Regions from separate parts of the Hydrogenophaga sp. T2 genome, predicted to be linked through region 1. Evidence: riboswitches for the same ligand, from Rfam matches in the RefSeq annotation. Region 1 holds a riboswitch; the other holds the start of a gene.
The links. A riboswitch is a leader RNA that binds a small molecule or an ion and turns the genes downstream of it on or off. The one in region 1 is predicted to bind thiamine pyrophosphate.
Positions count from the first base shown of each region.

Region 2: another riboswitch for thiamine pyrophosphate. It lies ahead of WDZ95_RS17585 (TonB-dependent siderophore receptor); the one in region 1 lies ahead of thiC (phosphomethylpyrimidine synthase ThiC).

Region 1 is NZ_JBBHZJ010000009.1:212,506-217,040, forward strand. Features, by position in the region: gene WDZ95_RS19850 (FAD-dependent oxidoreductase) at 1-401, opposite strand, end outside; gene thiC (phosphomethylpyrimidine synthase ThiC) at 398-2,263, opposite strand; TPP riboswitch at 2,374-2,487, opposite strand; gene WDZ95_RS19860 (GntR family transcriptional regulator) at 2,521-3,171, opposite strand; gene WDZ95_RS19865 (TRAP transporter small permease) at 3,282-3,812, shown strand; gene WDZ95_RS19870 (TRAP transporter large permease) at 3,829-4,535, shown strand, end outside.
Region 2 is NZ_JBBHZJ010000007.1:261,002-265,536, reverse strand. Features, by position in the region: gene WDZ95_RS17585 (TonB-dependent siderophore receptor) at 1-1,577, opposite strand, end outside; TPP riboswitch at 1,647-1,749, opposite strand; gene WDZ95_RS17580 (NAD(P)/FAD-dependent oxidoreductase) at 1,781-2,833, opposite strand; gene fdxA (ferredoxin FdxA) at 2,835-3,164, opposite strand; gene WDZ95_RS17570 (sulfate adenylyltransferase subunit 1) at 3,210-4,514, opposite strand; gene cysD (sulfate adenylyltransferase subunit CysD) at 4,514-4,535, opposite strand, start outside.

The sequences.
Region 1 (4,535 bases):
GCCGGGGCTTCGGGCACGGCCGCGATGCGCGCCAGCACGCGCGCGGCCGCGCCGCGGTCGCTGCCGTGCGCGAGCAGCAGGCTGCCCGCTGTGCGCACCAAGGGCTCGGCGCCCCCGAGCGCGGCCCCGATGGCCTGCCAGCGTGGCAGCGAGCGCCAGCCGAGCCGCGCGATGCGCGCATCGGCGTGGTCGAGTTCAGCGATGGGACTGAGCATGCCTGCGGCGCTGAAGCCCGCCGCGCCGGAACGCCGGCCTGGGGAACCCCCACCTGTATGGGCCAGGGGCGGTGGACACGGGCCGTCGGCGGGATCGAACACGCTCACCGAATGCCCGGCATGCGCGAGCCGCCAGGCCATGAGCCGGCCGGCGACACCCGCACCCGCAATGGCGATGCGGCTCATGATTGCCGAAGCGTGTCCACCGGCACGTAGAACGCGCCGCCCGCGGCCTTGAACTCGGCCGACTTCTCGGCCATGCCGCGCTCGGCGTACTCGCGCACGTCCTGCGTGATCTTCATCGAGCAGAACTTGGGGCCGCACATGGAGCAGAAGTGCGCTTCCTTGCTCGAGTCCTTGGGCAGGGTCTCGTCGTGGTAGGCCTCGGCGGTGTCGGGGTCGAGCCCGAGCGCGAACTGGTCGCGCCAGCGGAACTCGAAGCGCGCCTTGCTCATGGCGTCGTCGCGCGCGCGTGCGCCCGGGTGGCCTTTGGCGATGTCGGCCGCGTGGGCCGCGATCTTGTAGGCGATGATGCCCTGCTTGACGTCGTCGCGGTCGGGCAGGCCCAGGTGTTCCTTGGGCGTCACGTAGCACAGCATGGCCGTGCCCATCCAGCCGATCATGGCCGCGCCGATCGCGCTGGCGATGTGGTCGTAGCCCGGCGCGATGTCGATGGTGAGCGGGCCCAGCGTGTAAAAGGGCGCTTCGTGGCAGTGCTTGAGCTGCTCGTCCATGTTGGCCTGGATCAGGTGCATGGGCACGTGGCCGGGGCCTTCGATCATGGTCTGCACATCGTGCTTCCAGGCGATCTGCGTGAGTTCGCCCAGCGTGCGCAGCTCGGCGAACTGGGCCTCGTCGTTGGCGTCGGCGCCGCTGCCGGGGCGCAGGCCGTCGCCGAGCGAGAAGCTCACGTCGTAGGCCTTCATGATCTCGCAGATCTCTTCGAAGTGCGTGTAGAGGAAGTTCTCCCGGTGGTGGGTGATGCACCACTTGGCGAGGATGGAGCCGCCGCGCGAGACGATGCCGGTGCGCCGCTTGGTGGTGAGCGGAATGAAGGGCAGGCGCAGGCCCGCGTGGATGGTGAAGTAGTCCACGCCTTGCTCGGCCTGCTCGATCAGCGTGTCGCGGAACACCGCCCAGCTCAGGTCTTCGGCCACGCCGCCCACTTTTTCGAGCGCCTGGTAGATCGGCACCGTGCCGATGGGCACGGGTGAATTGCGCACGATCCAATCGCGCGTGGTGTGGATGTTCCTGCCCGTGGACAGGTCCATCACCGTGTCGCCGCCCCAGCGGATCGACCACACGAGTTTTTCGACTTCTTCCTCGATGCTCGAGGTGACCGCCGAGTTGCCGATGTTGGCGTTGATCTTCACCCCGAAGTTGCGGCCGATGGCCATGGGCTCGAGCTCGGGGTGGTTGATGTTGGCGGGAATGATCGCGCGCCCGCGTGCCACCTCGTCGCGCACGAACTCGGGCGTGATCCGCTCGGGGATGTGCGCGCCCATCGGGTTGCCGCGCAGGCGCGCCTCGCGCTCGGCGTCGCCCAGGTACTCGTGCATCCAGTCGCGGCGGCCGTTCTCGCGGATCGCCACGTACTCCATCTCGGGCGTCACGATGCCCTGCCGCGCGTAGTGCATCTGGGTCACGTTGCGGCCGGTCCGGGCGCGGCGCGGCGTGCGCTGCAGCGCCGCGGCCTCGGCGCGCAGCGCGGCGAGGCGCTCGGCCGCACTTGAATTCGGGGCCTCGTGCTTCGCACCATCGTCGAGCGCCTGGCGTTCACGGCCCGCGTAGGCCTCGGTGTCGCCGCGGGCGTCGATCCAGGCCGCGCGCACCGGCGCCAGGCCCTGGCGCACGTCGATCTGCGCCGTGGGGTCGGTGTAGGGGCCCGAGGTGTCGTAGACCGTCACGCGCTCGCCGTTGGTGAGCGCGATCTCGCGCATGGGCACGCGCACACCCGGCAGTGAGCCGGGCACGAAAACCTTGGTCGAGGCGGGAAAGGGCTCGCGCGTGAGCGTGAGCAGCGGGGCAAAGGGGTCGGGGGCGTTCATGGCGGTCTCCAGAGGGCGGGCAAACACGGCGGGGTGTCTGCTCCGGAGGACCGCCAACCAGGGCGCGCCACGGGCCCTGCGCCCACCAAGGGCCTGGCCATGACACGCCCGGTATGGGCATGCGCTCTTCTTTCGCCGGTACTAGCCGGATCAAGTTCACGGGTTCGGCTTCACAGCCATCTCAGCGCGGGCCTTTGCAGGCCGGTGCACCCCGGAGCAGCGCGCAGTGTACGCCGCGCTTGCGGGGTGGCGTCAAGTCAGGCCTTGCCGCAGGCCTGCAGGTAGCGCGGCTCGTTCTCGAGCACGTGGCCGCGCAGCAGCGCCGCGGCCTTGTCGGCATCCTGCGCTTCCACGGCGTCGACCAGCACCTGGTGGCTCGACACCGCGTTGCTGATCGGCGAGCGATGCCGCAGCGCGGTGAGCTGGTGGCGCAGCAGTTCGTAGCTCGCGCGCAGGTACTGGTTGTCGCAGCACTCGAAGAAGGCGTGGTGGAAATTCATGTCGATGCGCGCCAGGGCCGGCAGGTCTTTGGCGCGCTCGGCCACCTTCATCTCCTTCACGCACTGCGCCATGCGCTGCAGCAGCGCCTGCGGGTGCGTGGCCATGGCCTCACGCAGCGCCTCGATCTCGACCATGGCGCGGAACTGCAGCAGGTGTGCGAGCTGCTGCGGCGACAGCGTGAACACGAAGGTGCCGCGCTGCGGATGGATCTCGACCAGGCCCTGCGACTGCAGACGCACCAGCGCTTCGCGCACCGGCGTCTTGCTCACGCCCATGCGCGCCGCGAGCTGCGCCTCCGAAACCTGTTCGCCCAGCTTCAGGTCGCCCGTGACGATGGCCTCGCGGATGCGTTCGCCCACCACATCGGTGAGCAGGCGGGGGCGTTGCAGTTCAAGGGCGGCGTTCATGGGGATGAGGCTCGTGAGGCCGCGAGTATAGGGTTATTGCTGATTTGAGATCTGAGATATCAGATACGATAGCCGACACCGCGTCAAGCAGAACAACCCGGAGACACGCCTTGAGCTCCCCGCCTTCCGCCGCGCCCGCGCATCCGCTGGCGCGCGCTTTCCTCGCCGCCAACCGCTGGGCGCTGATCGGCCTTCTCGGTGTGATGGCCGTGCTGGTCATCGGCAATGTGATCACGCGCTACGCGTTCGGCCATTCCTATCCCTGGGTGGAAGAGGCCACGCGCTACATGATGATCTGGGCCGCCTTCCTCGGCGCCGGTCCTGCGCTGCGCGTGGGCGGGCACATCGCGATCGACACCTTGCAGGTGGCGCTGCCGCCCGCGCTGGCGCGCCTGCTGCGCGCCCTCATCGTGCTCATCGTGGCGGCCACGCTGGCCCTGGTGCTGTGGCTGGGCATCGAATACGTGGACTTCGCCTGGTACCAGGAGTCGCCCGTGCTGGGCTGGTCGCTCGGCAAGGTCTACCTCGCGCTGCCGCTGGGCGCGGCGCTGATGCTGGTGCACCTGGCCATGGTGGCGCGGCGCTGGATTGTCCAGGGCGAATGGGAGCGGGTCGAGGGCTTCGACCCCCAGGCCCTCTGAGCACGGAGCACGCACGATGACGACCGTTCTCGGCCTGGTGTTTCTCGCCCTCATGGTGCTGGGCGCACCCATCGCCTTCGCCATGCTCATCGCCGGCCTCGTGGCCGTGTGGCTCAAGCCCGGCCTGAGCGAACTGGTGGTGATGCAGAACCTCTTCAGCGGCCTCGACAGCTTCCCGTTGATGGCCATTCCCTTCTTCATCCTCGCGGCCGAGCTCATGACCGGCGGTGCGCTCACCGACGTGCTGCTCAGGTTCGCCGCGCGGCTCGTGGGCATGCGCCGCGGCGGCCTGGGCCACGCCAACATCCTCACGCTCACCTTCTTCTCGGGCATCAGCGGCTCGGCGCTGGCCGACGCCGCAGGCCCGGGCGCCATGCTGATCAAGATGATGCGCAAGGCCGGCTACCAGGACGCGTACGCGGCCGCGCTCACCGCGAGCACCGCCATTGTGGGACCCATCATCCCGCCCTCGATCATCATGATCGTCTACGCGCTGACCGACACCAGCGTGACCATCACCGGCCTGTTCCTGGCGGGCGTGGTGCCGGGCTTTCTGATCGCGCTCTCGCTCATGGTGGTCAACCACTGGATCAGCGTGAAGCGCGACTACCGATCTTCGCCCGACCTGATCGACCCTGCGCCGCTGCTGCGCCTGTTCTGGCGCGCGCTGCCCGCGCTCATGCTGCCGGTGATCATCCTGGGCGGCATCCACCTGGGCATCTT
Region 2 (4,535 bases), on a different contig from region 1:
ATCTCCCACTGGTCACTCTTGAGCGCGGGCAGGGCTTCGCCGTTGTTGGTGTAGCGCGCGCGGCCCGCCACCACCTCCGACTCCACGCCCTGGCCCCAGCTCGCATAGGCCGTGTGCACCGGGCTGAGCTTCACGCTCATGGCGAGCCAGGGCGTGGTGAAGTCCTGGCTGTAGTCGGTGACGCGGCTGCCGTCGGTGCGCACGCTCTGGCGGTCCAGGCGCGTGTGGCGCAGGCCCAGCCAGGTCTGCAGCGCGGGCGTCCACTGGATCACGTCGGTGGCGAAGAACTCGGTGCTGCGTTCGCTGCGGTTGGTGAAGGGGTCGGTGAAGCTCGGGTCGGCGGGCAGCGCGGGCAGGGTGAACAGGTTGCCGGTGCCCACGGCGGCGTTGTTGTCGGCCTGGGGCTGGCCGCGCACACGCAGCCGGCTGGTGAGCACGCCGGCCGAGAGCTTGTGGCCCACGGCGCCGGTCTCGAACTGGCCGTTGATGCGCCACTGCGCGGCGGTCGTGTTGCGCTTCTCGTTGAGGCTGCGGAAGTCGTAGAGATCGAAGTCGCCGTTGGGGCAGTAGCGGTCGGCATAGTAGGTGCCGCTGCCGGCGTCGAAGCAGCCGAACGGGTAGGCGAGGAAGTCGTCGGTGCGCAGGCGCTGCGTGCCGAGCTGGGCCTGCCAATTCCAGCGCGCGTCGATGGCCTGGGTATAGCGCAGGCTGCCGCTGAAGTTGCGGAAGTCCACCGGCTGGCTCCAGGGCTGGGTGTTGATGTTGATCTTGGGGTCGGCCGGCGGCAGCGTGTTGCCGAGCAGGCTCAGGCCCGGCACGCTGGGCTGGCGGCGGCGCGAGAGTTCGAACTCGGCTTCGAGCAGGCTGTCGCGCGAGAGGCGCGCGTCCACCGCGAGCGCGGCCAGGCCGCGCCAGCCCTCGGTGCCGCGCGCCTCGCCCTTGAGCCGTTCGCCCGCGAGGTTGAGGCGGTAGCCGAAGTCGCCTTCGGCGAGCCGGCCGCCCAGGTCGAGGTGGGTGAGCGCATTGCCGTTGCTGTTGACCTCGGCGCGCAGGCGGCGCAGCGGCTCGTTGGTGGGGCGCTTGACCACGGCGTTGAACAGGCCGCCGGGCGCGCTGGTGCCGGCCTGGATGCCGCTGGTGCCTTTGAGCAACTCCACGCGCTCGAGGTGTTCGAGCGAGAGGCTGGTTTCGGCGCTGATGGGCAGGCCGTCGCGGCGGTAGTTGTAGCTCGGGTCGAGCACGAAGCCGCGCACGCTCGCGTAGTCGTAGTAGCCCGCGGCGTTGTAGGCGTCGCCCACCGAGCTGTCGAAGCGGTAGAGGTCGCGCAGCGTGCGCGCGCCGCTGTCGGCGATGGCATCGCTGCCGACCACGGTGGCGCTCACCGGGGTCGACGACAGCGGCTGGTCGCCGAAGCCGGTGACGTCGGCCGTGGCGTCTTGCGCGGCGCTGCGGATGGTGACGGGCGCGAGCGTGGTGTCGGCGCGCGGGGCGGGCTGGGCGGGCTGGGCGTGCGCGGTGGCGCACAGCGCGGCCGCGAGGGCCACGGGGAGCAGACGGAATCGGTTGTGCGTTGCCATGTGGTGGGTCCGGTGACGGTCCATGGCAGGTGGGCGTGGCGGGCGGCCGGGGCCGCACGGCGTGCGGTGGCTGCTTCGCTGCTGCTTCCCTGCGCGAGGATTACCTCAATCAGGTTCGAAGGGACTCTCTCAGTCGCGGCCGGCGAAGGCCACAACACCCCTAGCGGATGCGTTGGTGAAAACGCGCGCGGATTGTATCGGGCCTAGCCCGGCGCCACGCCCAGCAGCCGTTTGAGCCTGGGGCTGGTGGTGGTGTATTGCAGCGGCAGGCGCTCGTCGGGGCGCAGCACCGCGGCCGCGGCGAAGGCCGCGAGCGTGGCCTCGTGGAAGCCGCAGAGGATGAGTTTCTTCTTGCCCGGGTAGGTGTTGATGTCGCCCACCGCGAACAGGCCCGCCTCGCTGGTTTCGCAGCTCTCGGGCTGGACCACGAGCTGCTTGCGCTCCATGGCCAGGCCCCAGTCGGCCACCGGGCCCAGGCGGGGCGACAGGCCCAGCGCCACCAGCAGGTGGTCGAGCGCCAGGGTTTGCGGCTGGCCTTGCGGGTCGAGCAGCTCGAGCGCCTGCAGCCGCCCGGCCTGGGCGCGCAGGCCCGTGGGCTGGCCCACCACGAGCGCGATGCGGCCTGCGGCGATCGCGGCCTGCACGCGTTCGAGCGCGGCCGGGTCGTCCGAGCCCAGCACCTCGCGCCGGTGCAGCAGGCTCAGGCGCGCGGGCGGGGCGGGGCTGTCGAGCAGGCGCAGGGCCCAGTCGATCGCGAGGTCGTCACCGCCGTGCACCACCACGTGCCGGCCCGCGAAGGCCGCGGGGTCGTCGAGGCGGTGCTGCACCTGGGCGGGCTCAAAGGCCTCGATGCCTTCGAGCTTGAGGCGCTTGGGCTGGAACGCGCCCACGCCCGCGGCGATGAACACGGTGCGCGCGAGGAAGGTGGTGCCGGCGCTGGTGGCCACGCGCCAGCGCTGGTCGGCCTCGCGCTGCAGCGTGGTCACCGATTGCCCCAGGTGCAGGGTGGGCGCAAACGGCCGCACCTGCTGCTGCAGGCGCTGCACCAGCTCACGGCCGGTGCAGACCGGCAGGCCGGGGATGTCGTAGATGGGTTTGTCGGGGTAGAGCTCGGCGAGCTGGCCACCCACGTGCGGCAGGGCGTCGATCACCTGCGCCGCGATGCCCTGCAGGCCGAGCTGGAACACCTGCCACAGGCCTGCCGGACCGGCGCCGATCACCAGGGCATCGGTTTCGATCGGCGCAATGTCGGACATCTCAGCGGATCAGCTCGCCGAGCTTGCCGGTGCGGTCTTTCCACGCCTCGGCGTCGGGCAGCGGGGCCTTGCGCTTGGTGATGCTCTTCCAGGTGGGCAGCTTGGCGAGCTCGGCGTTGAGCTCGGTCATGTGCAGCTGGTCCTTGGGCAGGTCTTCTTCGGCGTAAATCGCGCTCACCGGGCACTCGGGGATGCAGACCGCGCAATCGATGCACTCGTCGGGGTCGATCGTGAGGAAGTTCGGACCTTCGCGGAAGCAGTCCACGGGGCAGACATCGACGCAGTCGGTGTATTTGCAGCGGATGCAGGCTTCGGTGACGACGTGGGTCATGGTGGGGTGGGCGGGAATTCGGAAAACAGCGATTTTACGGCGGGCTCAGCGCACCAGCACCGCGGCGGCCGTGCGGTGGCTGGCGGTGTCCACGAGCACCAGCGCACCGAGGGCGCGCGAGCGCACGAAGGGCTGCACCGCGAGCGGCTCCTGCAGCGCGAGCTCCACGTGGCCGATGGCGTTGGGCGGCAGCTCGGTGGCGTCGTGCTCGGCCAGGGTGTGGATGTCGAGCTGGTGCACGATGCGCTTGACCTTGGCCTTGACCCAGCGGTGGCCGTGCAGCGCCCAGTAGGTGCGGCCGGGCAGCAGGGGTTCGTCGTCGAGCCAGGCCAGGGTGGCGGCGATCTCGCGCTGCGGCGCGAGCGACTCGCCGGCCTCGTCCACGGCCAGCAGCCAGTCGCCGCGCGAGACGTCGAGCTCGCGGTCGAGCACGATGCCCGCGCTGTGGCCCGCGGCCACGGTGCCGGGCTGGCGCACGTGGTCGAGCACCTGGGCCACGACGGCGGTCTGGCCGTGGGGCGCCACGCGCACGCGCTGGCCCGCGGCGAGCGTGCCCGCGGCCACGCGGCCCCAGAACACGCGGCGGCCCTGCGAGGTGTCCGACGAGGACGAGAACTTCTCCACCCACTGCACCGGAAAGGCCAGCGGCAGCGCGGCGTCGGGCGCGGTCACGGGCAGCTGTTCGAGCCATTCGAGCAGCGTGGGGCCCTGGTAGCCGCACCAGCCGGCGGCCTCGGGGCCGTCGACCACGTTCCAGCCCTTGAGGGCCGATACCGGCACCACGGCCTTGAAGGCGAGTTCGGCCTGCTCGGCGAAGGCGCGCAACGCGGCACCGATGTGCGCGAAGGCCAGGGCGCTGTCTTCCACGGCGTCGAGCTTGTTCACCGCGAACACCACGGAGGGCACACGCAGCAGCTTGAGCAGCAGGCTGTGGCGGCGCGTCTGCGGCAGCAGCGCGAGCGCGGGGTTGCGCCAGTCGAGCTTGGTGGCGTCGACCAGCACCACCGCGGCGTCGGCGCTGCTCGCGGCCGTGACCATGTTGCGCGTGTACTGCTCGTGGCCGGGTGCGTCGCCAATGATGAACTTGCGCGCCTCGGTGCTGAAGTAGCGGTAGGCCACGTCGATAGTGATGCCTTGCTCGCGCTCGGCCGACAGGCCGTCGGTGAGCAGGGCAAGGTCGGTCTGGCCCTGGCGCTGCACGCCGGCCAGGTGGTCCTGCAGCACGGCCTTGCTGTCCACCAGCAGGCGGCCGATCAGCGTGCTTTTGCCGTCGTCGACGCTGCCGCAGGTGATCAGGCGCAGCGCGGCGCGGGTGTCGTCGGCGACGGGGGTGGCGGTGGCGGTGCTCATCAGAAGTAGCCCTCTTTCTTG